DNA from 3 places in the Micromonospora sp. H33 genome. Region 1 is predicted to be linked to each of the others. Evidence: riboswitches for the same ligand, from Rfam matches in the RefSeq annotation. Region 1 holds a riboswitch; each other region holds the start of a gene.
The links. A riboswitch is a leader RNA that binds a small molecule or an ion and turns the genes downstream of it on or off. The one in region 1 is predicted to bind cyclic di-AMP.

Region 1 (7,803 bases):
TGCTCCGACTCCCGCCTCGCCGCCGAGATCATCTTCGACCGCGGCCTGGGTGACCTGTTCGTGGTGCGGACCGCGGGGCACACCCTCGGCTCGGAGGTGCTCGGCAGCGTCGAGTACGCGGTCGACGTGCTCGGCACGCCGCTGGTGGTCGTGCTCGGCCACGACTCCTGCGGGGCGGTCCAGGCGGCCCGTGAGGCGGACGCGACCGGCACGCAGCCACCCGGGCACCTGCGGGCCGTGGTGGACGCCGTGGTGCCCAGCCTGCGCCGGGCCGACGCCGAGGGCGTCACCGACCTCGGCGGGATCGTCGACATCCACATCGCGCAGACCGTCGAGGCGATGCTGGACGAATCGGAGGCGCTCGCCGCCGCCGTGGCCGCCGGCCGGTGTGCGGTCATCGGCATGTCGTACCGCCTCGCCGCCGGTGAGGTGCGGACGGTGGCCGGCCCCGACGACCTGTCCGGCGCGGACCCGGCCGCCCGCGCCGCCGCCTGATCCGACGTCGCACGCCCCCGGGCCGCTGCCGAACATACGCCGGGCCGCTGCCGGACGACCGCCAACGCCACGACGCACGCCCCGCCGGGCCTACGCGAAAGGGCCGCCCCGCACGTCGCGGGGCGGCCCTTTTCAGTCGTCGGCTACAGCATTGACACGTGGACGTGGTCGGTGTGGGCGGACGGCCCGCTGTACGACTTCCAGCCGGTCGCCGGGAACCAGATCTGCCGGTTCCAGATCACGTAGTAGATGCCGAGCCGGTCGGCGTTGCGGACGAGGAACGCGGTGAGGTCGTTGCCGTACCGGCGCATGTCGTTGTTGTACCAGGCGCGGAACCCGCTGTTCTGGAGCGACCAGTCGCAGGCCCGGCCCTTGGGGTGCTCGAACGGACCGCCGGACCGGTGGCAGCCGACGAACCGCTTGAACCCGGCCCGCCGCACCTCGTTGTGCATGTGCAGCGTGCGGGGGGTGACACAGCCGCTGGTGGTCGGGTCGTTCTCGCTGCACGACTCGGACCGCCAGTCGCCGTCGGCGGTGCGGCCCGGGGCGATCCGGGCGACCGGCGACTCGGCGCTGACCAGGCCGCCGGTGAGCCCCCGTCCGCCGACCAGGCGGAGGGCCTTCTCGGCCTCGGTCTTGCCGCGCTTGAGGTCGTTGGTCAGCTTCTGCTGCTCGCGGACCTCCGCGTCGAGGGCCAGCTTGGCCTGCTCGGCGCGGTTCTTCGCCGCGTTGACCACGGCGAGGCGCTTGTCGTTGACGAGGTTCAGCTCGTCCAGCGCCGACGCGCGGGCGATGAACGAGTCGGGGGTGTTCGCGCCCAGGAGCATCGACATCGCGCCGATCCGCCCGGTCCGGTACGACTGGGCGGCGATCTCGTTCACCTGTGGGGCCAGGGCGTCGAGGTCGGCCTGCGCGCGCCGGAGTTCCAGTTCGAGGACGAGCCGGCGCTTGTTCGACTTGTCCAGCTGAGCCTTGGCCTTGACGAACTCGCGGTTCCGGGACTCGATGAGGTCGCCGAGCAGCTTCGGCTCCCCGTCGTGCCCCGAGGGCTTGGGGGGTGTGGTGGGGGCGGCCGACGCCGGGGCGGGCCCGGCGAAGACGGCCAGCGCGGCGAGCACGGCCACCACGGGTGTCAACCAGCGGCGTAGGGGTGCCGTCACAGTGTTCCCTTCCGTCGACCGCCGACCGGGTTAGCTGACGGGTTCGGGACGGAAGCGGCCCCTACCGCTGGCGCGGATTCACCCCACGTACCTGGTTCCCCGGCTCGCCTCGCGGCGATTGGGCGGTGGCCCCGCTGGCGCCTGTGCGCGCCTTCGGCGGTGACCGGCAGCGAGGTTACCTGACAGGAGTGCTGGGGATCTACGTCCCGAAGCCGACCAAATGCGCGATTCCGTAAGCGCGCTGCGTAATCAGTGACGCATCTATCAGGCGGGTGGCACCGCGTCGTCACCGTGCGGAGTCTCACCATCCGGTGTCCGTGCTCCTGTCTCGGTCGGGCCACCCACCCGGGGTGGCGGGGGCGGTGGTGCCGGCGCGCGGCGCGCTCAGCGCCTCCAGCGCGTCCGTCCGTTCGGATGCCGGCCGGGGGGCCGGAGCGGGGACGTCCGCGTCCGCCGTTCCGCCGCCGCGCCGCCCGGCGGTGGTGACCAGGGCGGCGAGCGCGGTGGTGAGCGGGACCGCGGCGATCAGGCCGAGCGTCGCGACCGCGCTGCGGACGATCTCCTGGGCGAGGAACTCGGTGGTGAGGATCTGGGTCGCGGCCCGCGAGTCGGCGGTCAGCAGGAGCAGGACGGGCAGCGAGGCGCCCGCGTACGCCAGCACGATGGTGTTCACCGTGGAGGCGATGTGTGCCCGGCCGACGCGGGTCGCGGACCGGTAGAGCTGGCCCCGGGTCAGTCCCGGGTTGGCGTGGGCCAGCTCGGTGACCGTGGCCGCCTGGGTCACCGTGACGTCGTCCAGTACGCCCAGGGAACCGATGATGATGCCGGCCAGCAGGAGGCCGTGCAGGTCGACGTCGGCCTGGAACATCGACAGCGTGGTGGCCTCCTCGCTGCCGTACCCGGTCAGGTGGGTGGCCGCGGTGGCGAGCGTGCCGAGCACCCCCGTGAGCACCAGGCTGCCCAGCGTGCCGAGGACCGCCACCGACGTCTGCGCGGTGACGCCGTGCGTGAGGTACAGCACCACGAACATGATCAGCGCGGCGCCGACCACCGCGACCAGCAGCGGCGGTCGGCCGGCGCTGATCCCGGGCAGGACGAACGTCAGCAGGATGGCGAAGCTCGCGGCCAGGCCGGCGAGCGCGGCGAGGCCGCGCCACCGGCCGAACGCGACGATCGCGGCGGCGAAGAGCGCCACCAGCCAGATCAGCGGCTTGCCGCGCTGGTGCTCCGCGATGTTGTACGCGCTGGCCGACGGGTCGGCCGGGTCGGTCAGCTCGACCAGGATGATCTCGTCGCCGACGGCGACCTCGGGCGCGCCGGGACCGGCCGGCACCGGCGTCTCGACCTGTTGCCCGGCGTCCGGCCCCTGGTCGACCCGCACCGTCACCGTGCCGCACGGGCCGTCACCGGTGGCCGGACCACCCTGCGGCGCCTCCGGGGTGGGCGGGCACGGCTCGGTCACCACCTTCGTCACCGTGCCGTGGTAGCGGGGCGGCTCGGTGCCCGCGTCGGCCTCCCGGGCGTCGCGCGGCCAGAGCACCAGGGCGGCGACCAGGGTGGCGAGGAAGAGGGGGACCACCGTCGCGATGAGGATCCGCCGCACCCCGGGCGGGGCGGACGGAGCGGGACGGGTGTGGTCGGCGCCCATCGAATGTCTCCCAACGAATCCAGGGCGGGGTACGGCCCGGCGGGTCGGTCGGTTCAGCGTTTCCCGGAACTCCTCACGAGGGGTGCTCGGAGGTGGCGGTGCGGCCACGTACCGTGACGGTCGTGCCGGGGCGGGCGCGGCCGCGCGAGGCCGGCGGCAGCGTCGGCGACCCGGCGCGGAGGCGGGCCGGGTGGTGCGGAATCCGAAGGGCCATCGGCCGAATGGTAGCCAGCGTGACCCGCCGACGCAGGTCGCGCGGTGCGGTGTCGGCGGCCGGACCTGACGGTTGTGCCCCACGGGCGGGTGCGGGAAGGCATGTTGAGGGCATGGTTCGGCACCCGAAGCCCAGCGGCGACCATCCGCACGGGGGGCACTCGCCCGGCGGCGGGCACGACCGGCATGCGGGGCACGACCCGGAGATGTTCCGCCGCCGGTTCTGGGTCTGCCTGGTGCTCACCCTGCCGGTGGTGGCGACCAGCCACCTGGTCATGGAGTGGTTCGGCTACCGGCTGGAGTTCCCGGGCCGCTCGCTGGTGGGGCCGGTGCTCGGCTCGGTGGTGTTCTGGTGGGGCGGCTGGCCGTTCCTGGTGGGTGCCGTCCGGGAGGTCCGCGACCGCGCCCCGGGGATGATGCTGCTCGTCGCCATGGCGATCACCGTCGCGTACGGCGCGTCCCTGGCCACCAGCCTCGGTGCCTTCGACCTGGACTTCTGGTGGGAACTGGCCGCTCTGGTCACCATCATGCTGCTCGGCCACTGGCAGGAGATGAAGGCGATCGGGCAGGCGCGCGGCGCGCTCGCGGCGCTGGCCGCGTTGCTGCCGGACGACGCCGAGCGGGTGGGCCCCGACGGGAGCGTCACCCGGGTGCCGGTGAGCGAGCTGCGGGTCGGTGACGTGGTGCTGGTGCGGCCGGGCGGGCGGGTGCCGGCGGACGGACGCATCACCGACGGCAGCGCCGAGCTGGACGAGTCGATGATCACCGGGGAGTCCCGGCCGGTCACCCGGTCGGTGGGGGACCGGGTGGTCGCCGGCACCGTCGCCACCGACTCCGCGATCCGGGTCCGCGTGGAGGCGCTCGGCGAGGAGACCACACTCGCGGGCATCCAGCGGATGGTGGCTCAGGCGCAGCGGTCCAGCGGGCGGGCCCAGGTCCTGGCGGACCGCTTCGCCGCCGGCCTGTTCTACGTCGCCACCGTCACCGCCGTGGTGACCGTGCTGGCCTGGACCGCGCTCGACAACGCCGACGAGGCGGCGGTCCGGACGGTCACCGTGCTGGTCATCGCGTGCCCGCACGCGCTGGGCCTGGCGATTCCGCTGGTGATCGCCCTCTCCACCGCGCTCGCGGCCCGCTGCGGGATCCTGGTCAAGGACCGGCTGGCGCTGGAACGGATGCGGACCGTCGACGCGGTGCTCTTCGACAAGACCGGCACGCTGACGCGGGGGGAGCACGTCGTCACCGACGTGGCCGCCGCACCGGACGTGGACGAGGGTGAGGTGCTGCGCATCGCCGCCGGCGTCGAGTCCGACAGCGAGCACCCGCTGGCCCGGGCGATCGTCGCCGCCGTCGACAGGCGGGGCGGGCCCGCCGCCGCGAGCGGCTTCCGCTCCCTGCCGGGCCGCGGGGTGCAGGCCACGATCGAGGGCCGGGAGTACGCGGTGGGCGGCCCCGCGCTGCTGCGGGAGCTCGGCGTACGGCTCCCCGGTGCGCTCGCGGCGGCGAGCGACCGCTGGTCGGAACGGGGTGCGGCCGTGCTGCACCTGATCCGCCTGCCGGACACCGTGCTCGGCGCGCTGGCCCTGACCGACGAGGTACGCCCCGAGGCGCGCCAGGCCATCGCCGAGCTGCGGGCGGAGGGCGTGCACACCATCGCCATGATCACCGGGGACGCCCGGCCGGTCGCCGAGGCGGTCGCCGCCGACCTCGGGTTCCGCCCGGGCGTCGACGAGGTGTTCGCCGAGGTGCTGCCGGCGGACAAGGACGGCAAGGTCACCGAGCTGCAACGGCGGGGCCTGACCGTCGCCATGGTCGGTGACGGCGTCAACGACGCGCCCGCCCTGGCCCGGGCGGACGTCGGCATCGCCATCGGCGCGGGTACGGACGTCGCGATCGAGTCGGCCGGCGTGGTGCTCGCCTCGTCCGATCCGCGCGGCGTGAGCGCCGTGCTCCGGCTGTCCCGGGCCTCGTACCGGAAGATGCGGCAGAACCTGGGCTGGGCGGCCGGCTACAACGTGGTGGCCCTGCCGCTGGCCGCCGGTGTGTTCGCGTGGGCCGGCCTGGCGTTGAGCCCGGCCCTGGCGGCGGTGCTGATGTCCGCCTCGACGATCGTGGTGGCGCTCAACGCCCAGCTGCTGCGCCGGGTGCGGCTCGACCCGGCCGCTTCCGACCGGGGTTCCGCCGGGCCGGCGCGTTGATCCACTCGTTGCGGGATGTGTTCGGCGTCGCGGACCCCGCGAACTGCGGCGGAACGCCGGCGGGTCGAGCCGGGGAAGGCCGAGCCAGGGACGGTCAGCCGCGCTTCATCAGCCGGCCGACGGCGGCCATCATCTCGCTGGCCATCTCGTCGGCGCGGCCCTCGGCGGCCCCCTCGTGCATGCAGTGCCGCGCGTGCCCGTCGAGCAGGCCGAGGGCGACCTTGTCCAGCGCGGCCTGGATCGCGGAGATCTGGGTGAGGACGTCGATGCAGTACCGGTCCTCGTCGACCATCTTCTCGATGCCCCGGACCTGCCCCTCGACGCGGCGCAGCCGCGCGACCAGCTGGTCCTTGGTGGCGGTGTAGCCCCGGGTCGGGGCGGGCGTTGGTGTGGTCATGCCGACAAGGATAGCGTACCCGTGGGGGGTATGTTAGTGTCCTGAGCAGCTACCCCCCAGGGGTATTGTGGGTGCCGGAGAAGGAGAGGTTCCATGGTCACCACCACGTACCAGGTGCAGGGCATGACCTGCGGGCACTGCGTGAGCTCGGTCAGCGCCGAGGTCGGCGCGATCAAGGGCGTCAGCGAGGTCCGGGTGGATCTGGCCTCCGGCCAGGTCACCGTCACCAGCGAGAGCCCGTTGGACATCGAGACCGTGCGTGCCGCGGTCGACGAGGCCGGCTACGACCTCGTCGGCGCCTGACGGCCGCACGGGGAAACCGAGGTAACCATGAACACGGCGACGAAGCTGAGCGGCTTCGCGCTCGGGCTCGCGGCGGTGTTCGGCGCGGCGTACGGGGTCGGCCAGGTGACCGGCCCCGGCGCCCCGGCCGCCGAGACCCGCCACGACGACACCGGACACGCCGGCGAGACCCCGCACGGCGACGGGACGGGGCACGGCGACACCGGCGGGGCCGACCTGCCCGGCGGCCTGCTCGTCTCCGAGCGCGGCCACACCCTCCGGCCGGTCGCGGCGCCCGCCGGGCAGTTCGCCTTCCAGATCACCGGGCCGGACGGCGCGCCGGTGACCGCGTACGAGGTGGCGCACGACAAGCGGATGCACCTGATCGTCGCCCGCCGCGACCTCAGCGGTTTCCGGCACGTGCACCCGGAGATGTCCTCGGACGGGACCTGGCGGGTCGACTCGCCGCTGGCCGGGCCGGGCGTGTGGCGGGTCTTCGCCGACTTCACGCCGGGCGGCGGGGAGCCGCTGACCCTCGGCGTGGACGTGACCGTCCCCGGCGCGCTGGCCGAGCGGCCGCTTCCGGCGCCCGCGACCAGCACCACCGTCGACGGCTACACGGTCACCCTGGCCGGAACACCGCAGCCGGGCCGGACGAGCGAGCTGACGCTGACCGTGAGCCGGGACGGCGTACCGGTCACCGACCTGGAGCCCTACCTGGGCGCGTACGGGCACCTGGTCGCGCTGCGCCAGGGCGACCTCGCGTACCTGCACGTCCACCCGGACGGCGCGCCGGGCGACGGGCGGACGAAACCCGGCCCCGAGGTGACCTTCCTCGCCGAGGTACCCTCCGCCGGCGCCTACCGGCTCTACCTGGACTTCCAGCACGGCGGCGTGGTCCGCACCGCCGAGTTCACCATCGTCGCCGGAGCAGCCGGCGGGACGGTCACCGCCGTCCCGGCCGCACCGACGCCGACCAGCACGAGCGCACCCGCCCCGACCGGCGGCGCCGACCACGGCGTCCCCGGTCACGGGCACGACTGACGGGACGCGTGATGACCACCACGAGCAAGCCCCTGCCGATGGCGCCGAACCAGATCGAGCTGGCGATCGGCGGCATGACCTGCGCCTCCTGCGCCGCCCGCATCGAGAAGAAGCTCAACCGGATGCCCGGCGTCACCGCCACGGTCAACTACGCCACGGAGAAGGCGAGCGTCGCGTACGCCGACGACGTGACCCCGGACGACCTCATCGCCACGGTCGAGAAGACCGGTTACACGGCGGTCCTGCCGCCCCCACCGGTCCCGGCCGGTGGGCAGCAGCCGGCCGCCGAGCCGGTGGACGAGCTGCGCGGTCTGCGTACCCGGTTGTGGGCGTCGATCGTGCTGACCGTGCCGGTGATCGTGCTGG
Region 2 (7,803 bases), on a different contig from region 1:
AGCCGCCCATCACGACGAGATCGCCGTGGCCGAGCGGGAACCGCAGGCTCGCACCGCCCCCACGGGGACGCAGCAGCAGCGCCCGGGGCGAGCCGAAGGAGACGATGGCGACCATCGTGTCGGTGTGGGCGCCGCGGCCGATGGTGTCGCCGTGCCAGGCGACGCTGTCGCGCCCGTCGCGGTAGAGGCACATGCCGGCGGTGACGAAGGGCTCGCCGAGCTCAGCCGCGTAGTGCCGGGTCAGCGCCTCCCGGGCGGCGGTCAGCACCGCGTGGGGCAGCGGCCGGCCGGCCGCGTACCAGCAGAGCAGGCGCGGGACGTCGACCTCCGCGTCGTACATGGTGCGGCGTTCGGCGCGCCAGGGCACCTCGTGCAGGAGGGTGTCGAGGACCTGGTCGGAGCCGCGCACCCAGCCGGGCAGGTGGTCGACCCAGGCGCCCCGGCTGAGCTGGTGCCGCGTGACCTGGCCGGCGAGCGGCCCGAGCGTCGGGCCGGCCTCGGCGAGATCCAGCATCGAGGGCTGGTAGGCGACGTCCGGCACGCCCCGAGCCTACCGCATCATCGAACACGCGTACGACCGATGGCCGGTGCGGCGCGGCGGTCACCGGGCCGACGGGTAAGGTCGCGGGGCGGTGCGGGCCGGGCCGTCGGGCCCGCCCACGACCGGAGAAGGAGAAGCCTGTGCAGGTGACCCCCACCGACCGGCCGGTACCCGCGGCGAACCCCGCCGCACCGCGGCCGGGCGGCCGGCTGCCGTCGCTCACCGGGCTGCGGTGGATCGCGGCGCTGCTGGTCTTCGGCTTCCACGTCGCGACGATGGGCATCGTCGCCGAGCCGAACCATAAGGCGGTCGTCGACCGGGTCTTCACCCTCGGCCTGTCGGGCGTGCAGTTCTTCTTCATCCTCAGTGGATTCGTGCTGGTGTGGTCGGCCCGCCCCGGCGAGGCGAAGCACACCTTCCTGCGCCGTCGCGTCGCGAAGGTCTACCCGAACCACGTCGTCATGTTCGTGGCGGCGCTGCTGGTCGCGTACGCGTTCGCCGACCCGGTCAACCCCCGCGCCGCGGTGGAGAACCTGCTGCTGCTGCAGGCCTGGGATCCGACGCCCGGCATCTTCTACAGCGTCAACACGGTCAGCTGGTCGCTGTCGTGCGAGTTGTTCTTCTACGCCTGCCTGCCGTTCGCCCTGCCGCTGATCCACCGCATGCGGGCGGGCGCCCTGTGGTCCGTGGTCGTCGCGGTGCCGCTGCTCATCCTCGCGCTCTGGCCGGCCCAGGCACTGGTGCCGGAGGAGAGCCGCTGGTGGTTCACGCAGGTCTTCCCGGTGGTGCGCTCGCTGGAGTTCTGGCTGGGCGTGGCCGCCGCGGAGCTGCTGCGCCGGGGCCGGTGGCGAGGCCCACGGCTGGGTGTGGCCAGCGTGGTCTTCCTCGTGACCTGGGTGGTGGCGAGCGGCTGGATCCGGGCCGAGCTGTGGGCGGCACTGCTGTCGGTCGCGTACGTCCTGGTCATCGCGGCCGCGGCCGACGCGGACGTCCGGGGCCGGCGGACCGTGTGGGCCAGCCGCCCGATGATCTGGCTCGGGGAGGTCTCCTTCGCCTTCTACCTGGTGCACGTCCTGGTCATGGTGACCGTGCTCCGACTGACCGGGCACTACGGCGTCGGCGTCGGCGGCTGGTGGGGGCCGGCCGCGGTGGTGGGCTTCCTCCTGGTCAACCTGGTGCTCGCGGCGCTGCTGCACCGCTACGTGGAGACGCCGATGATGCGGCGACTCGGGCCACCCCGCCGGCCGCGACCGGCCGCGCCGGACGCCGGCAGCCGGGCGCACGCGCAGCCCGGCCGTGCGGACCAGGACGCCGTGCCGTCGCAGCGGGCCGCCGAGCCGGACCACCCGAGGGCGTACGCGGGCGACCGCGGCTGACCGGGTCCACGCTGGTCGGTCCGGCGGGTCGCGACGACACGCTGGTGACGGGTGCGATCGGCCGACCGCGACGGTAGCGTGGCATCGTGCTTCCGGTCGCGCTCACCTGTCCGTTGTGGTGGGTCGTGCGCTGGGCCTCCCGGCTGATGGCCGGTCTCGCGCTGACCGCCGGCCTCACCGTCGGCGTCTCCGCCCCCGCCCAATCCGCCGGGCAGGCCGAGGTGGCGGTGGCGTCGGCGACCAGTGACTGCTTCGCGTTGTCCATCCGGCGAGCGGCGACCGACATCGCACCGACCGTGCAGGTCGCAGTCGAGGCGCCGGCGGTCGGGACCGCGCCGCACACCGTGCCGGCTGGGTCGGGAGCGGACGCCGCGCCGGCTGCCGGAGCCGTGCCCGGCGACGCCAAGCGGGTGACGCCGGTGGCCACCGCCGAGTGCGGCTCCCTGGCCGGCCGGTTCCCCGCCAGCTCCGGCTCGCGGGCTCCGCCGCGCAACTGATCGACCCCCGGACCGCAGCCCGCCGCGCGACGCCGGTGACGACCGCCTGAGCAGTCCCGGCCCGTCCCGTTCGCTGCCTCCGTACCCGTGCACTCCCCGCCGCGCCGCCGGTCCGCGCCCACCCGGGCAGCGACCCGCGTGCGCCGTCCCCGTCGCGATCCGATCCCGTGAGGTTGCCGACATGAACACCGTCCTCCACGAGTTCCTCATCGACGTCCCCCGGGCGACCGCCATCTGGTCCGCGCTGCTCGTCCTCGCCCTGACCACGCTCACCGTCCTCGCCGCACGACCCGAGCGGGACCAGCCCGCCGCCGAGCCGCCGCCCGTGGACGAGACGGCCGACCTGCGCCGGTACGCCGAGGAGGTGGCGGTGGCGGCGGCTGGCGCGGCCCAGACGGCGCGCCGCCGGCGGAACGCCTGGCTCACCGCGCAGGAGGAGGCCGACCGGGCCTGGCAGGCGTACGACGAGGCGGAGACCGCCACCCGCCGGCTCACCGCCGCCGCCGCGCTGCCCACCCCCCGCACCCCGCGCACCCCGGCGGAGTACGCGGCGCGGGAGCGGTGGCTGCACCGGGCCGCGGTGGCCGCAAACTGGCGCGGTGACCTCTCCGCTCGGCAGCTCGGCGACGTGTTCGGCCACCGGGACGGCTGGGACGCGCGCCTGCACCCGGTCGAGCAGGAGATCGTCTTGACGCGGGCCGTACGGGACGGCAAGCTGGCCGCCTACCGGGCCGCCGCCGCAGCCGAACGGGCTGCCTGGCGCGACGCCGAGGTGGCCGCCGAGGCGGCCCGTACGCTCGCCGCCGAGGCGTACGCGGCGGCCGAGAGCCTGCGTCCGGCCCCGCGGACGAAGCCTCGGATGGCGTTCGCCCGACGGCCGGTCACCGCTGCCCGCTGGCGTCCCGCACGCGCGCTATTTCCGTGAGCCCCGTCACACCGACGTCGAACCGGTCAAGGTTCTCAGTCCGGTCGATTTTCTCCGTCGCTTTCCGGCTGACCGCCGCCGCTTGTCCCGTTCTCGACCTACCGTGCCCTAATCACCGCCCGTCCCATTGAGTCGCGTCAGTGCGAAACTGCCCGCAAAATTGCTGCCATGATCGAGGTTTAAGCAGCTCAGAGCGGGTTGGCAGGCCGCTGACCGGCCAGTAATGTCGGCGCGGTCCGGTGCGGTACCCGATCGCAAGAGGCGACGCCGCGCCGACCCGCTCAATCGCCGCATGGCGAGCCGGGGACCCAATGCATCTGGGGTGAATCCGCGATCTTCGCGGTAGGGCGAACTTCCCGCCCGAATCCGTCAGCTAACCCGGTAGGCGGTGTCGGAAGGAGTTTCATCCTCGTGCAGCACGACCCCACCCCTCGGTTCATCCCCCACCTCCACGGCACTGCGGTGCCCGCGCCCGTCCGGCTCTCCGCCGCGCGCTGACGCACCGCCCCCCGCCCGGTCTCGCCGGGCGCGTCCCCTCGTGGCCACCCGCCGCCGGACCCGGTCCGCGCGGCCGGCCCGCCGCTGCCTGCGGCCGGCCCGGTGCGCCGCCAGCCCCTTGAGTCCGTGGAGGAATCCTTGAAGCACACTGTCAAGCGCCAGCTCCGTCGTCTCGTCACCGAGCGTCCGTTCCAGGTGGCCGCCGCGTCGGCCGCCGCGCTCGTGCTGGCGACCGGCGCCAGCGCTCTGGCCGCCGGCTCCGACGAGGCCCCCGCCTCGGCGCAGACCTCGGCCTCCGTGGCCGAGCTGCGTGGTGACACCGCCGCCTCGCGCGGTCAGGCCCGTGCCGTGGCGGTCGCCCCGTCGAGCGCCGCCCCGTCGAGCGCCGCCCCGTCGAGCGCCGCCCCGTCCAACTCCCCGGCCGCGAAGGCCGCCGCAAACCCGGACGTCACCAAGAAGCCCAAGCCGCCGAAGTCGAAGGTCCTGGACTACAACTACGAGGCCCAGACCACCTTCTGGAACTGCGGCCCGGCCGCCGTGCGGAACGCCCTCAGCGCCACCGGCATTGAGCGCACGCAGGATGAGCTCGCCGGCCCGCTGGGCGCCGACGAGTTCGGCACCGACTCGGCCAAGGACACCACCCGGGTGCTCAACTCGATCGTCAAGGGGAACCCGTACCGGACCCGGATGATCCCGGGCACCGCGACACCGGCGCACATGGACCAGCTCCAGGCCGACGTGGTGAAGGCCATCACCGACGAGCGGGCCGTCGTGGTCAACATCGCCGGCAGCGCCACCGATACGGCGGGCGGCTGGCACTCGTTCCCCGGCGGCCACTACATCGCCGTCGTTGGATACAAGGACGAGGGGCGACTGGTGCGGATCGCCGACTCGGCGAGCCCGGCGGTCCCGTCGTACTGGATGACCACCATCGACCTGGCGAACTGGGCCTCCACCCGGGGCTACTCCGCCTGACCCACCGCTCGACCGACGGGCGCCGGCCCCCTTCCCGAGGGGCCGGCGCCCGTCGGCGTTCGCGCTGCCGCCGCTGGCTGCGGCCCGACGTCCCCGGATCGTCGTCATGTCGAGGCGACATGGCGAGTGGCCCGGCCATGACGAAGCGCCCGCCCCGGGTACCGGGACGGGCGTTCGCGCGTATCTGCGGTTGGTCAGCCGCGCTCGGCGACCTGCGTGACGAAGGCCCGCCAGGCGGCCGGGGAGAAGGTCAGCGCCGAGCCGGTCGGGTCCTTGGAGTCCCGGACGCCCACGACGCCGGGAAGGTTGTCGGCGACCTCGACACACGCCCCGCCGTTGTTTCCGCTCTTCGTGCTCTTGCGCCACTGCGCGCCGGTCAGGTCCATGATCTTGCCGCTTCCCTGAGCATGTCTAGGGACTGCGACCGCGAGAGGGCTTCCCCGCGGATGCGTTCCCACCGTCGACTCAGCGTAGCAATTTCCGCCGCACCCTCGACTATTTGTGCCTGCGCCTGACCGTCCACACGGGCGACCGTCGCCCCGTTGTCTTGCTCGGCAAGGATGAACGGCCCGCCCAGCCCGGAGTACATGCCGACCGTTGCGGGAACGACATGGACGGACACTGTCGGTAGTCCCGCGCAGGCTGCCAGGTGGGTGCACTGCTCGCGCATCAGCTCTCGGTCGCCGTATGCAGTCCGGCGAAGGACCAGCTCGTCTATCACTGCGATCAACATCGGGGCGTTGTCGCGGCGAAGCACCGCCTGACGCTGGATTCGCGCCGAGACGAGCTGGTCGACTTCCTCGGCGGTCAGCTTCTCGCCGGCCAGCGTCGCCCGCGCGTATGCCTCGGTCTGTAGCAGGCCCGGGATCCACGCCAGCTCGAACCAGCGCAGCGACACCGCCTCACGCTCGATGTCGGCCCAGGGGCGGAACCACGCTGGTTCTCGGCGCTTCAGAACGTCCGGCCAAAGCTCCGTCACCTCCCGACCGAGGATCGCGGCGACCCGAGCGCGGTGCCGTGTCTGTGGGGTACGTCCGTGACTCGCCCACTTCGCCGCCGTCTTCGGGTCGACGCCTATCTGAGCTGCGAGGCTGTCGGCGGTCTCGCCGGCTTCGGCCATCGCCGCCACGACTGCATGGTTCATCCTGAGCCCTTCGCAGAGTTCCCTGGAACGTTCTGAGCGTCCAGAGGAAATAGTCCTACGTGGTGTAGTCGGCTTACAACTGTCGGCAGGGTGCTTTGTAGACGGCGCGGCCGGTGGAGGTGACCCGAAGCCCGGCGGCCAGCGCCAGTCGCGGGGCCGCCCCTGGCAATCGGCGGGGCGGCCCCCTTCCAACCAGTGAAGGAGGTTCCGCCGTGCGTCTCCGCTTCTGGCGCTGCAAGCCCACCCCGCCGCCCCTTCCCCGGCGAGTCCGGGGCGCGAACCTGCCGGCCGCCCTGTTCGCACCCACCCGGCCGATCCCGACCGTCCAGCCGGGCCGCGCCGGGGCCTTGACGCCGGCGCAGGAGTACCGGGCGAACGGGGGCCGCTGGTGACGATCGCCGTCGGCCGCACGATCCGTGTCCCCGAGGACGCCTACAGGTTCGGCACCGGAACTCTGACCCTGTCCATCACCGAGGTCATCAGCAGCACGGTCGTTGACGGCGCTGTCTGGGTCCAGCTGAAGGGCCGGGAGATCCGCCCGGACTGGTCGGTTGCTCCCCGAGAGCGGTACGCGGCGGTCCGGGTCGACGCCGTGACGGAGGTAGAGCCGGTGAGGGGCCGGTGACTCGACGCCGAGCCGAACATGTTCCGTCCCGGCCCACGTGGCGCTGCCGGGCGTGCGGGATCGCGTGGCCGTGCTCGCCCGCGAAACTCCGCCTGCTCGGGGAGTACCGCGACGACCGAACGGCCCTGCTGGTCTACCTGGCGACGCTTCAGGCCGAGGCCGCCGAACAGCTCGCCGAATTGGACAGTGGCACGCCGGCGGCCAACCTGACCGAGCGCTTCACCGCCTGGGCCCGCGCGCGGTAGCTGGCCCACCAGACGCCCGTCTCCAACTCGCTGCTTTCCCCGGCGCGGAGACGGGCCGGGCTCGACCGCCACCTCGCCCGGACGCACGTCGCCGCTGCAGCCTTCCTACCACCGCGGCAAACGGGTGACCCATCGCCGCAGCCCCTTCCGGCATCCGCGAGTGACGCCCGGCCGTGCTCTCTTGCGGTAACCCGAGTACTGATGGAGAGTGATCAGGTGGGCACCAGGAAGGAGATCAGTGAGCTGTCCCCGGACGCCGACCTGGCCCGGGCTGACTCGCTGGCGCGTGAGATCTTCTCGGACGTTGCGAACAAGTGGGCGTTTCTGATCATCGAGTTCCTCGGGCAGCGCACCATGCGCTTCAGCGAGCTGCGCGACGAGGTCGGCGGGATCAGCCACAAGATGCTCACCCAGAACCTGCGCATGCTGGAGCGCAACGGCCTGGTCGAGCGGACAGTGCACCCCACCGTCCCGCCCCGCGTCGATTACAACCTCACCGAGGCCGGCGAAGCCCTGCGCGGGGTCGTGGACGGCATGTGCGGCTGGACCCAGCGCTACCTGGGCCACATCGAGGCTTCCCGCAGCCGCTTCGGAGCTGCCCAGGACGGGCCCTAGTCGAGGACGGCGGTCGCCTCGACCTCCACCAGATGCTCGGGCACGTCCAGCGCCACGATCCCGAACAGCGACGCCGGCGCGGCCGGAGTGACTCCCAGCTTCGCCGCCGCCCGGGCGATCCCGTCCAGCAGTACGGGCATCTGCTCGGGCTTCCAGTCGACAACGTGCACGGTCAGCTTCACCACATCGTCGAACGACGCCCCGACCCCGGCAAGCGCCGTGGCGACGTTGAGGTAGCACTGCTCGACCTGCGCGGCAAGATCCCCCTCACCGACCGTCTTCCCGCCCGCGCCCCAGGCAACCTGCCCGGCGACGTGGACGATCTTCGACCCGGTCGCCACCGACACCTGCCGGTACACGTC
Region 3 (7,803 bases), on a different contig from region 1:
CCAGGGTGGCGCCCTCAGCGTGCTGGGCGAGTTCAAGTACGTGATCCCGCTGAACGGCGGCAAGCACGCCTACGTGCGGAACCTGACCAACGGCAAGACCGTGCACCTGCGCACCGACTCCGAGGCCTTCGTCGAGGAGATCCGGGTGCTGGCCGCCGCCGGTCACGCCGCCAAGATCCGCGCCGAGCTGACCGCGCTCAACGCCGCCCACCCGGGTGACGGCTGGGACGCCACCGAGAAGCGCCTCGTCGAGGCCGGCGTCTTCGAGGGCTGAGCCCCTCCACGCACCATCGGAACCGCCCGTCGGGACACGTCCCGGCGGGCGGTTCCGCGTCTGTGCCGCCCGGCGGGAGACGGCCCCTTCCTCTACCGCAGGCGTCGACGAGGGGCCCGTTCCTACCCCTCGAGCAGGGTGACGGTGCCGGTGGCCAGGTCGTAGAGGGCGCCGACCACGCCGACGCGGCCGGCGGCGACCGGCGCGGCGAGCAGGTCGTCGGCGCGCAGCGCGGCCACCGTCCGCAGCACGTGCCGCCGGGTCGCGAGCGGGCCGACCCGCGGGTCGGCCAGGCCGACCTCGGTGACCGCGGGCGCGATCTGGTCGACCAGGTGCGTGAGCGACCCACCGGGCCGCTCACCGGCGCGCAGCGCGTCCACCGCCGCGGCGACCGCGCCGCACCGCTCGTGGCCGAGCACCATGACCAGCGGTACGCCGAGCTGCCCGACCACGAACTCGATCGAGCCGAGCACGGCCCGGTCCAGCACGTGCCCGCCGGTCCGGATCACGCAGATCGAGCCGAAGGTCTGGTCGAAGATCGCCTCCAGCGGCACCCGTGAGTCGATGCAGCCGAGCACGACGGCGTACGGCTGCTGGTCACCGGACGCGGCCGCGGCGGCGGCGGTGACGTCGTGGCCGTGGATCGGCTGCCCGCTCACGAACCGTCGGTTGCCGGCCAGCAGCTCGGCCAGCGCGGCGCGTGGCGTGCCCCCGGCGGGGCGACCGGGTTCGTCCGGCGCTGGTGCCATGTCCGTCAGCCTGACCGGTCCGCGGCGGTCCGCGGGCGGGGTTGCGAATCTTCTCACCGGCGCGGTTGGCGTGGTGTCATGACGGGTAGCCGGTGTTACCACCGGGTATCCCCGGTGTGACGGTTTGGTGCGGCCCCGGGGAGGTGGCGATGCCGGAGGTACGCGAGGTACAGCTGCCCGACGACGTCCGCCTGCACGTGGAGATCGACGGCCCGGCCGACGCCGAGGTGACGGCGGTGCTGCTGCACGGCTGGACGCTGGACGGGCGCGCCTGGCACCGGCAACTCGCGGACCTGCGGGAACGCTTCGGCGGCGCGGTGCGCGTGGTGACCTACGACGCCCGGGGGCACGGCCGCTCCAGCTGCATGGCGCTGCCGACCGCCACCCTGGCTCAGCTCGGCGACGACCTCGCCGCGGTGCTCGACGCGGTGGTCCCGGCCGGGCGGGTCGTGCTGGCCGGTCACTCGATGGGCGGCATGACGATCATGGAGTACGCGCACCGCCACCCCACGCACTTCGCCGCCCGCGTCGCCGGGCTGCTCTTCGTCTCCACCACCGCCGAGGGGCACACGCACACCGTCTACGGTCTCTCGCCCCGTATCGCCCGGTTGATCCGACTCGCCGAGACCACCGGGGCCGGCGTCCTGGCCCGGTGCGGGTCCTGGCGTCCGCCGCGGGCGCTGCTGCGCGCCCTGCGGCCCAGCATCCGCTGGATGCTCTTCGGGGACCACTGCGACCCGAGCGACATCCGCCTGGTCACCTCCGCCGTCGCCCGCGCGTCGTTGCGCTCGATCGGCGGTTTCCGGGCGTCGATCGGGGCGCAGCGCCGACTGGAGACCCTCGCCGCGCTGGCCCGCCTGCCGGCCGCCGCGCTGGTCGGGGACCGGGACCGGTTGACCCCTCCGCCGTGCGCCGAGTCGATCGCGGCCGCGCTGCCGGCGACCGAGCTGACCGTGTGCCCGGGCGCGGGGCACATGCTGATGATGGAGCGCCCCGACGAGGTGAACGCCGCCCTGGCCGGAGTGCTGCGCCGGGTGCTCGAGCGCCCGGCCGCGTCGGCGGAGCTCGTCGGATAGGTCCTGGCGCGTCCGCACACCTCCGGCGCGGGGCGTGGCGCCGGGGCCGTACCCTCGTGCGGTTGGCCGGCGTACGGCCGCGCGTACCGCGCCACCCTCGCCGCCGACGTCAGGAGGAGCGAGCGTTGACCGACCAGACCGCGCTGGAGCAGGAGATCGCCGTCGAGCAACGGCACCTCGACCGGGTGTACGCGCGCCTGGCCGAGCTGCGCCGGTCGGCGGTCCGCGCGGAGAAGGAGGGCTACCGGCTGGCCCGGGTCGGCAACTTCGGTGCCCTGGTGGAGCGGGACGCGATGGTGTTCCACGCGGCGCAGCGCCGGCACCTGTTCGACGCCGAGCACGAGGGGCTGGTCTTCGGCCGGCTCGACCTGCGCGACCGGCAGGTGCTGCACGTCGGCCGGCTCGGCATCCGCGACGAGAACGCCGCCACCCTGGTGGTGGACTGGCGCGCCCCGGCCGCCGCCCCCTTCTACCGGGCCACCCCGGCGCAGCCGCTCGACGTCGTCCGCCGACGCATGATCCAGTCCAGCGGGGAACGGGTCACCCGCATCGAGGACGACCTGCTCGACCCGGCCGCCGCTCCGCCGGACATGACGGTGGTGGGCGACGGCGCCCTGCTGGCCACCCTGTCGAAGGCGACCGGGCGGGGCATGCGGGACATCGTCGCCACCATCCAGCGGGAGCAGGACGAGGCGATCCGCTCCCCCGGTTCGGGCGTCACGATCGTCTCGGGCGGTCCGGGGACCGGCAAGACGGCGGTCGCCCTGCACCGCGCCGCGTACCTGCTCTACGCCGACCGCAGCCGGTACGCCGGCGGCGGCATCCTGGTGGTCGGGCCGTCGGCGGTCTTCGTCGAGTACATCGCCTCGGTGCTGCCCTCGCTGGGCGAGGACACCGCCACGCTGGCCTCGCTCGGCGCTCTCTTCCCCGGGATGCGTGCGACCCGCACCGACCCGCCGGAGGTGGCGGCGGTGAAGGGCTCGCTGCGGATGCGGCGGGTGCTGGAGCGGGCCGCCCGCGACGCGGTGCCGGGCGGCCCCGGCGAGCTGCGGCTGCTCTACCGGGGTGAGCTGCTGCGGATCGACCGCCGCGAACTGGACGCGATCCGGGACCGGGCGCTGCCGCGCGGCGCGCGGCGCAACGAGGTCCGCCGGGCCGGCTTCGACGGCGTGTTCGCCGCGCTCTGGGCGCAGGCCCGGCGGCTGGGCATCCCGCGCCTGCCGGAGCAGCGCGCGTTCGAGGCCGAGATCGCCGAGCGGCCGGAGTTCCGCGAGTTCCTCAAGGCGTGGTGGCCCCGGCTGCACCCGCGCCACGTGCTCGGCTGGCTGGCCCGCCCCGACCGGCTGCGGCGGTACGCGGGCGGGGTGCTCTCCGGCCGGGAGATCCGCCTGCTCACCGAGGCGTACCGGACCCTGGACTCCCAGGGGCTGACCATCGCCGACATCGCCCTGCTGGACGAGCTGGACGCCCTACTCGGCAAGCCGATGAAGCCGGCACGGCCGAAGCGGGACCCGTTCCAGCTCGCGGGCGGGGTGCGCGAGCTGACCACGTTCGCCGACCGGCAGCGCGCCGCCCGGGAGGCGGCCCGTGAGCGCCCCGAGGACTACCGCGAGTACGCCCATGTCGTGGTCGACGAGTCGCAGGACGTCTCGCCGATGCAGTGGCGCATGATCGGCCGGCGCGGGCGGCTCGCGTCGTGGACGGTGGTCGGCGACCCGGCGCAGACGGCGTGGACCGGCGACCCGGACGAGCTGGTCCGGGCCCGTGACCAGGCCCTCGGCCGCCGCCGCCGGCACCACTTCACGCTCACCACCAACTACCGCAACTCGGCGGAGATCTTCGCGGTGGCGGCAGCGGAGATCCGGCGGCTCGACCCCGACCTGCCGCTGCCGACCGCCGTCCGTTCCACCGGCGTCGACCCGGTGGAGCTGGTCGTGCCGCCGGCCGAGCTGGAGACCTCGGTGGTGGAGGCGGCCAGTGCCTTGGTCGCCGAGGTCGAGGGGACGGTCGGCGTGATCACGCCGGTGCCGCGTCGGGACGAGGTCGCCGGGTGGCTGGGCGGGCTCGGCGCTCCGCGCCTGCAGGTGGTGACCAGCCTGGAGGCCAAGGGCATGGAGTACGACGGCGTCGTGCTGGTCGCTCCGGGCGAGATCCGGGCCGACCCCGGGTCGGGTGTACGGACCCTGTACGTGGCGCTGTCCCGGGCCACGCAGCGGCTCACCACGGTCGACCCGATCGGCTGAGAGTCGGGCGCCCGACCCTCAGTTGCATACATAGCGATGTGAGCATAGATTGGACGCGGGTCCGGACGGGTGACGGAAGGTGTCCGCGTGGGCGCAGGTCATGACCACCACCACGGGTCGGTCGCGAACGCGGCGCAGCGGCACCGGGGACGCCTCTGGGCGGCCTTCGCCCTGCTCGCCACCCTGATGGTGGTGGAGGCCGTGGCGGCGTTCCGCACCGGCTCGCTGGCCCTGCTCAGCGACGCCGGGCACATGTTCACCGACGTGCTCGGCATCGGCATGGCCCTCGCCGCGCTCACCGCCACCCGCCGGAGAAGCGGCGACCCTCAGCGGACCTTCGGCCTCTACCGGCTGGAGGTGCTGGCCGCGCTCGCCAACGCCGTGCTGCTCTCCGGCGTCGCGATCTACGTGGTGGTGGAAGCCGTCCGGCGCTTCGGCGACCCGCCGGAGGTGCGGACCGGTCCGATGCTCGCGGTGGCCGTCCTCGGCCTGCTCGCCAACCTGGGCGCCTTCGCCCTGCTGCGGTCCGGGGCCCGGGAGAGCATCAACGTGCAGGGCGCCTACCTGGAGGTGTTGGGCGACCTGCTCGGGTCGCTCGGCGTGATCGGGGCCGCCCTGCTCATCGCGGCCACCGACTGGTGGTGGGCCGACCCGCTGGTCGCGGTCGCCATCGGCGTGTTCATCCTGCCGCGCACCTGGCGGCTCGGGCGGGCCGCGCTGCGCATCCTCGTCCAGGCCGCCCCGGAACACCTCCAGGTCACCGCCGTGCACGACCGGCTGGTCGCCGTCCCGGGTGTCGCCGAGGTGCACGACCTGCACGTCTGGACGCTCACCTCGGGGATGGAGGTGGCCTCCGCGCACCTCACCATGGCGCCCGGCGCCGAGGTCGGCGCGGTCCTCGCCGCCGCACGGACCGCCCTGCGGGATGAGTTCCGCATCGAGCACGCGACGTTGCAGATCGAGCCCGGTGCGGCTCCGGGGGTCTGCGGGTCGGTTGAGTGGTAACCAACACGTGCGTGATTAGAGCGACTATTATCCCTTTTTGTCGGATTGGGCCGTGATCACGCCGACACCGTCTGTCACTTCCGCTGCATCTGTCACACCGGCACCGGTAGGCTCTGTTCCGGCCTCCGCCAGGCGGCACGCACCGGTGCCGGCGGCGGCCGCCGCCTAATCGCCCGACAGGGCGAGCCGGGGAACCAGGTACCTGGGGTGCATCCGCGTCGAGCGGTAGGGATCTTCCGTCCCGAACCCGTCAGCTAACCCGGTCGGCGGCTGACGGAAGGACATGTGGATAGATGCCAGAAGTGGTATCCGTACGACGACCTGCCGCCCGAGTGGCGGCCCTGCTCATCGTGGCGCTCACCCTCGGTCTCGGCGCCGCGCCGGTCGCCCCCGCGGCGGCCGCTCCCCCGGCCCGCCAGGCCGCCGCACCCGGGTCGGACCCGGAGGGCGGCACCCCCGCCCTGCGGGCCCAGCTCGAGGCGGCCAGCAAGGGCTTCCTGGACGCCAAGCGAGCCCTGGACACCTCGGTCAAGCGCCAGCAGCAGCTCGCCGCGCAGCTCAAGACCACCGAGGCCCAGCTCGCCGAGCGCACCTCCCGGGTCGGCCAGATCGCCGGCCTCGCGTACCGCACGGGCCGGCTCGGAGCCGCGTCGGCCCTGCTCAACAGCACCTCGCCGGAGGGCTTCATGGACCGGGCCGCCGCCCTGGACGCGGTGGCGGCCAACGAGGACCTGGCCCTGAAGGAGCTGCTGGAAACCCGTGACCAGGTCACCAAGGCCAAGCTCGCGGTGGAGGTGGAGATCACCGAGCAGCGCAAGCAGCAGGCCGTGATGGCCAAGCGCAAGCAGCAGGCCGAGAAGGCGCTGACCGTGGCCAACTCCCGCGCCGACGCCCCCGCCAGCCGGAGCGCGTCCCGGACCGCCGCCGCCGCCCCGCGCAACTCGGACGGCTCCTGGCCGCGGGAGTCGTGCAGCGTCAACGACCCGACGCCCGCGGACGGCTGCATCACCCCGCGGACGCTCCACGCGCTCAACCAGGCCAAGGCGGCCGGCTTCACCCGGTACGTCTCCTGCTACCGCTCCGGCGGGTCGGGTGAGCACCCGAAGGGCCGGGCCTGCGACTTCGCCGCCCAGCCCAACGGCTTCGGCGGGGACGCGACCGGCGGCGACCGGACGTACGGCAACAACCTGTCGGCGTTCTTCGTCAAGAACGCCGATCGGCTCGCCGTGCTCTACGTGATCTGGTACCGGCAGATCTGGCTGCCCAGCAGCGGGTGGAAGTCGTACAGCGGGGCGAACGGCGACCCGTCCAGCGACCACACCAACCACGTGCACCTGTCGGTGTACTGACGACGTTCGGGTCGGGGTCGTCCGGGTGACCGGACGGCTCCGGCCCGTCGTCGGTCAGGCGGCCGGACCGGCGTCCAGCATCGCACCGAGCCGGCTGGCGAGTCCCAGGTGGGCCGAGCGGGCCTGCGCGAAGGCGTACCCGAACAGCGGCGCCGGCGCGGCGAGGGTGATCTCCACGTCGATGCGGACACCGTCCGGCTCGGGCCCGAGCCGGGTGTGGTTGCGGACGATCGTCGCCGGCCACTGCCGGGCGACCGTCACCACCTCGTCGGAGGTGGCGACCAGCACGTCGGCGCGGTAGGTGACCGGGAGACGCAGCCGCCCGACCGCGAGCCGGTCGGTGATCGCGTAGCTGGCGCGGGCACCGGGACGGGGCCTGAGCCGACGGACCCGGACGATCAACGGGTGCAGCTCCACCTGCCGGAGTGGGTCGGCGAGCAACTCGGCGGCGACCGCGGGCGCGCAGCGCGCCTGGACGGTGTAGCTGAAGGAATCCCGCCTGAGCACGCCGTCTCCCCACCGTCGTCGCCTCGCCCGATCGTCGTCCACCCGCCCGCACGCTGGCAACGTCCGACCGGACACCGCGCGGACACCGGGTATTCACCCACCCGCCCGACTACCGTCAGCTGATGGGGTACGACGGATCGTGGCGGACGACCGGGGCGGGGAGGCGGTGCCCGTGAGTGAGCATGTGATGGTCTTCGCGCCGACGCCGCGGCTCACGGTGACGGTCGACCAACCGAGCGAGGCGCCCGAGCTGCACCTGCACCCGGGTGGGCAGGGCGTCTGGCAGGCGCGCATGATCATGTCGCTCGGGGTCGACGTGGTGCTCTGCACGGCGCTCGGTGGTGAGATCGGCCAGGTGCTGGAACCGCTGCTGGTCAGCGAGGGGGTCGACCTCAAGGTGGTGGTCCGCGACTCCGGCGGGAGCGGTGGGTACGTGCACGACCGGCGCGAGGGCGCCCGCCGGGAGGTCGTGGACGTGCCGGGCGGGGCGCTCGGCCGGCACGAGCTGGACGAGCTGTACAACCTGGCGCTCGGCGAGGGGCTCCGCGCGCCGGTCAGCGTGCTGAGTGGACCCCACGAGCCGCACCTCGTCCCGGCCGA

Region 2: it holds a riboswitch for cyclic di-AMP, as region 1 does, so the genes downstream of both, ACTMS0_RS17140 (C39 family peptidase) here and ACTMS0_RS02060 (coiled-coil domain-containing protein) in region 1, are expected to answer to the same signal.
Region 3: it holds a riboswitch for cyclic di-AMP, as region 1 does, so the genes downstream of both, ACTMS0_RS06505 (coiled-coil domain-containing protein) here and ACTMS0_RS02060 (coiled-coil domain-containing protein) in region 1, are expected to answer to the same signal.

What each region holds. Positions count from the first base shown of each region.
Region 1 covers NZ_JBQHDE010000001.1:430,526-438,328, reverse strand. The annotation lists gene ACTMS0_RS02065 (carbonic anhydrase) at 1-495, shown strand, start outside; gene ACTMS0_RS02060 (coiled-coil domain-containing protein) at 639-1,655, opposite strand; cyclic di-AMP (ydaO/yuaA leader) riboswitch at 1,660-1,790, opposite strand; gene ACTMS0_RS02055 (YibE/F family protein) at 1,957-3,303, opposite strand; gene ACTMS0_RS02050 (hypothetical protein) at 3,377-3,517, opposite strand; gene ACTMS0_RS02045 (heavy metal translocating P-type ATPase) at 3,630-5,714, shown strand; gene ACTMS0_RS02040 (metal-sensitive transcriptional regulator) at 5,809-6,111, opposite strand; gene ACTMS0_RS02035 (heavy-metal-associated domain-containing protein) at 6,205-6,414, shown strand; gene ACTMS0_RS02030 (hypothetical protein) at 6,442-7,437, shown strand; gene ACTMS0_RS02025 (heavy metal translocating P-type ATPase) at 7,449-7,803, shown strand, end outside.
Region 2 covers NZ_JBQHDE010000006.1:301,599-309,401, reverse strand. The annotation lists gene ACTMS0_RS17160 (alpha-ketoglutarate-dependent dioxygenase AlkB) at 1-514, opposite strand, end outside; gene ACTMS0_RS17155 (acyltransferase family protein) at 682-1,917, shown strand; gene ACTMS0_RS17150 (hypothetical protein) at 2,004-2,414, shown strand; gene ACTMS0_RS17145 (hypothetical protein) at 2,596-3,339, shown strand; cyclic di-AMP (ydaO/yuaA leader) riboswitch at 3,608-3,742, shown strand; gene ACTMS0_RS17140 (C39 family peptidase) at 3,964-4,812, shown strand; gene ACTMS0_RS17135 (DUF397 domain-containing protein) at 5,007-5,198, opposite strand; gene ACTMS0_RS17130 (DUF5753 domain-containing protein) at 5,189-5,956, opposite strand; gene ACTMS0_RS17125 (hypothetical protein) at 6,169-6,348, shown strand; gene ACTMS0_RS17120 (hypothetical protein) at 6,345-6,581, shown strand; gene ACTMS0_RS17115 (flavin reductase) at 6,578-6,826, shown strand; gene ACTMS0_RS17110 (winged helix-turn-helix transcriptional regulator) at 7,043-7,441, shown strand; gene ACTMS0_RS17105 (RidA family protein) at 7,438-7,803, opposite strand, start outside.
Region 3 covers NZ_JBQHDE010000002.1:199,536-207,338, reverse strand. The annotation lists gene ACTMS0_RS06530 (hypothetical protein) at 1-274, shown strand, start outside; gene ACTMS0_RS06525 (carbonic anhydrase) at 397-1,023, opposite strand; gene ACTMS0_RS06520 (alpha/beta fold hydrolase) at 1,173-2,099, shown strand; gene ACTMS0_RS06515 (HelD family protein) at 2,225-4,342, shown strand; gene ACTMS0_RS06510 (cation diffusion facilitator family transporter) at 4,430-5,347, shown strand; cyclic di-AMP (ydaO/yuaA leader) riboswitch at 5,500-5,632, shown strand; gene ACTMS0_RS06505 (coiled-coil domain-containing protein) at 5,641-6,696, shown strand; gene ACTMS0_RS06500 (SRPBCC family protein) at 6,751-7,203, opposite strand; gene ACTMS0_RS06495 (1-phosphofructokinase family hexose kinase) at 7,376-7,803, shown strand, end outside.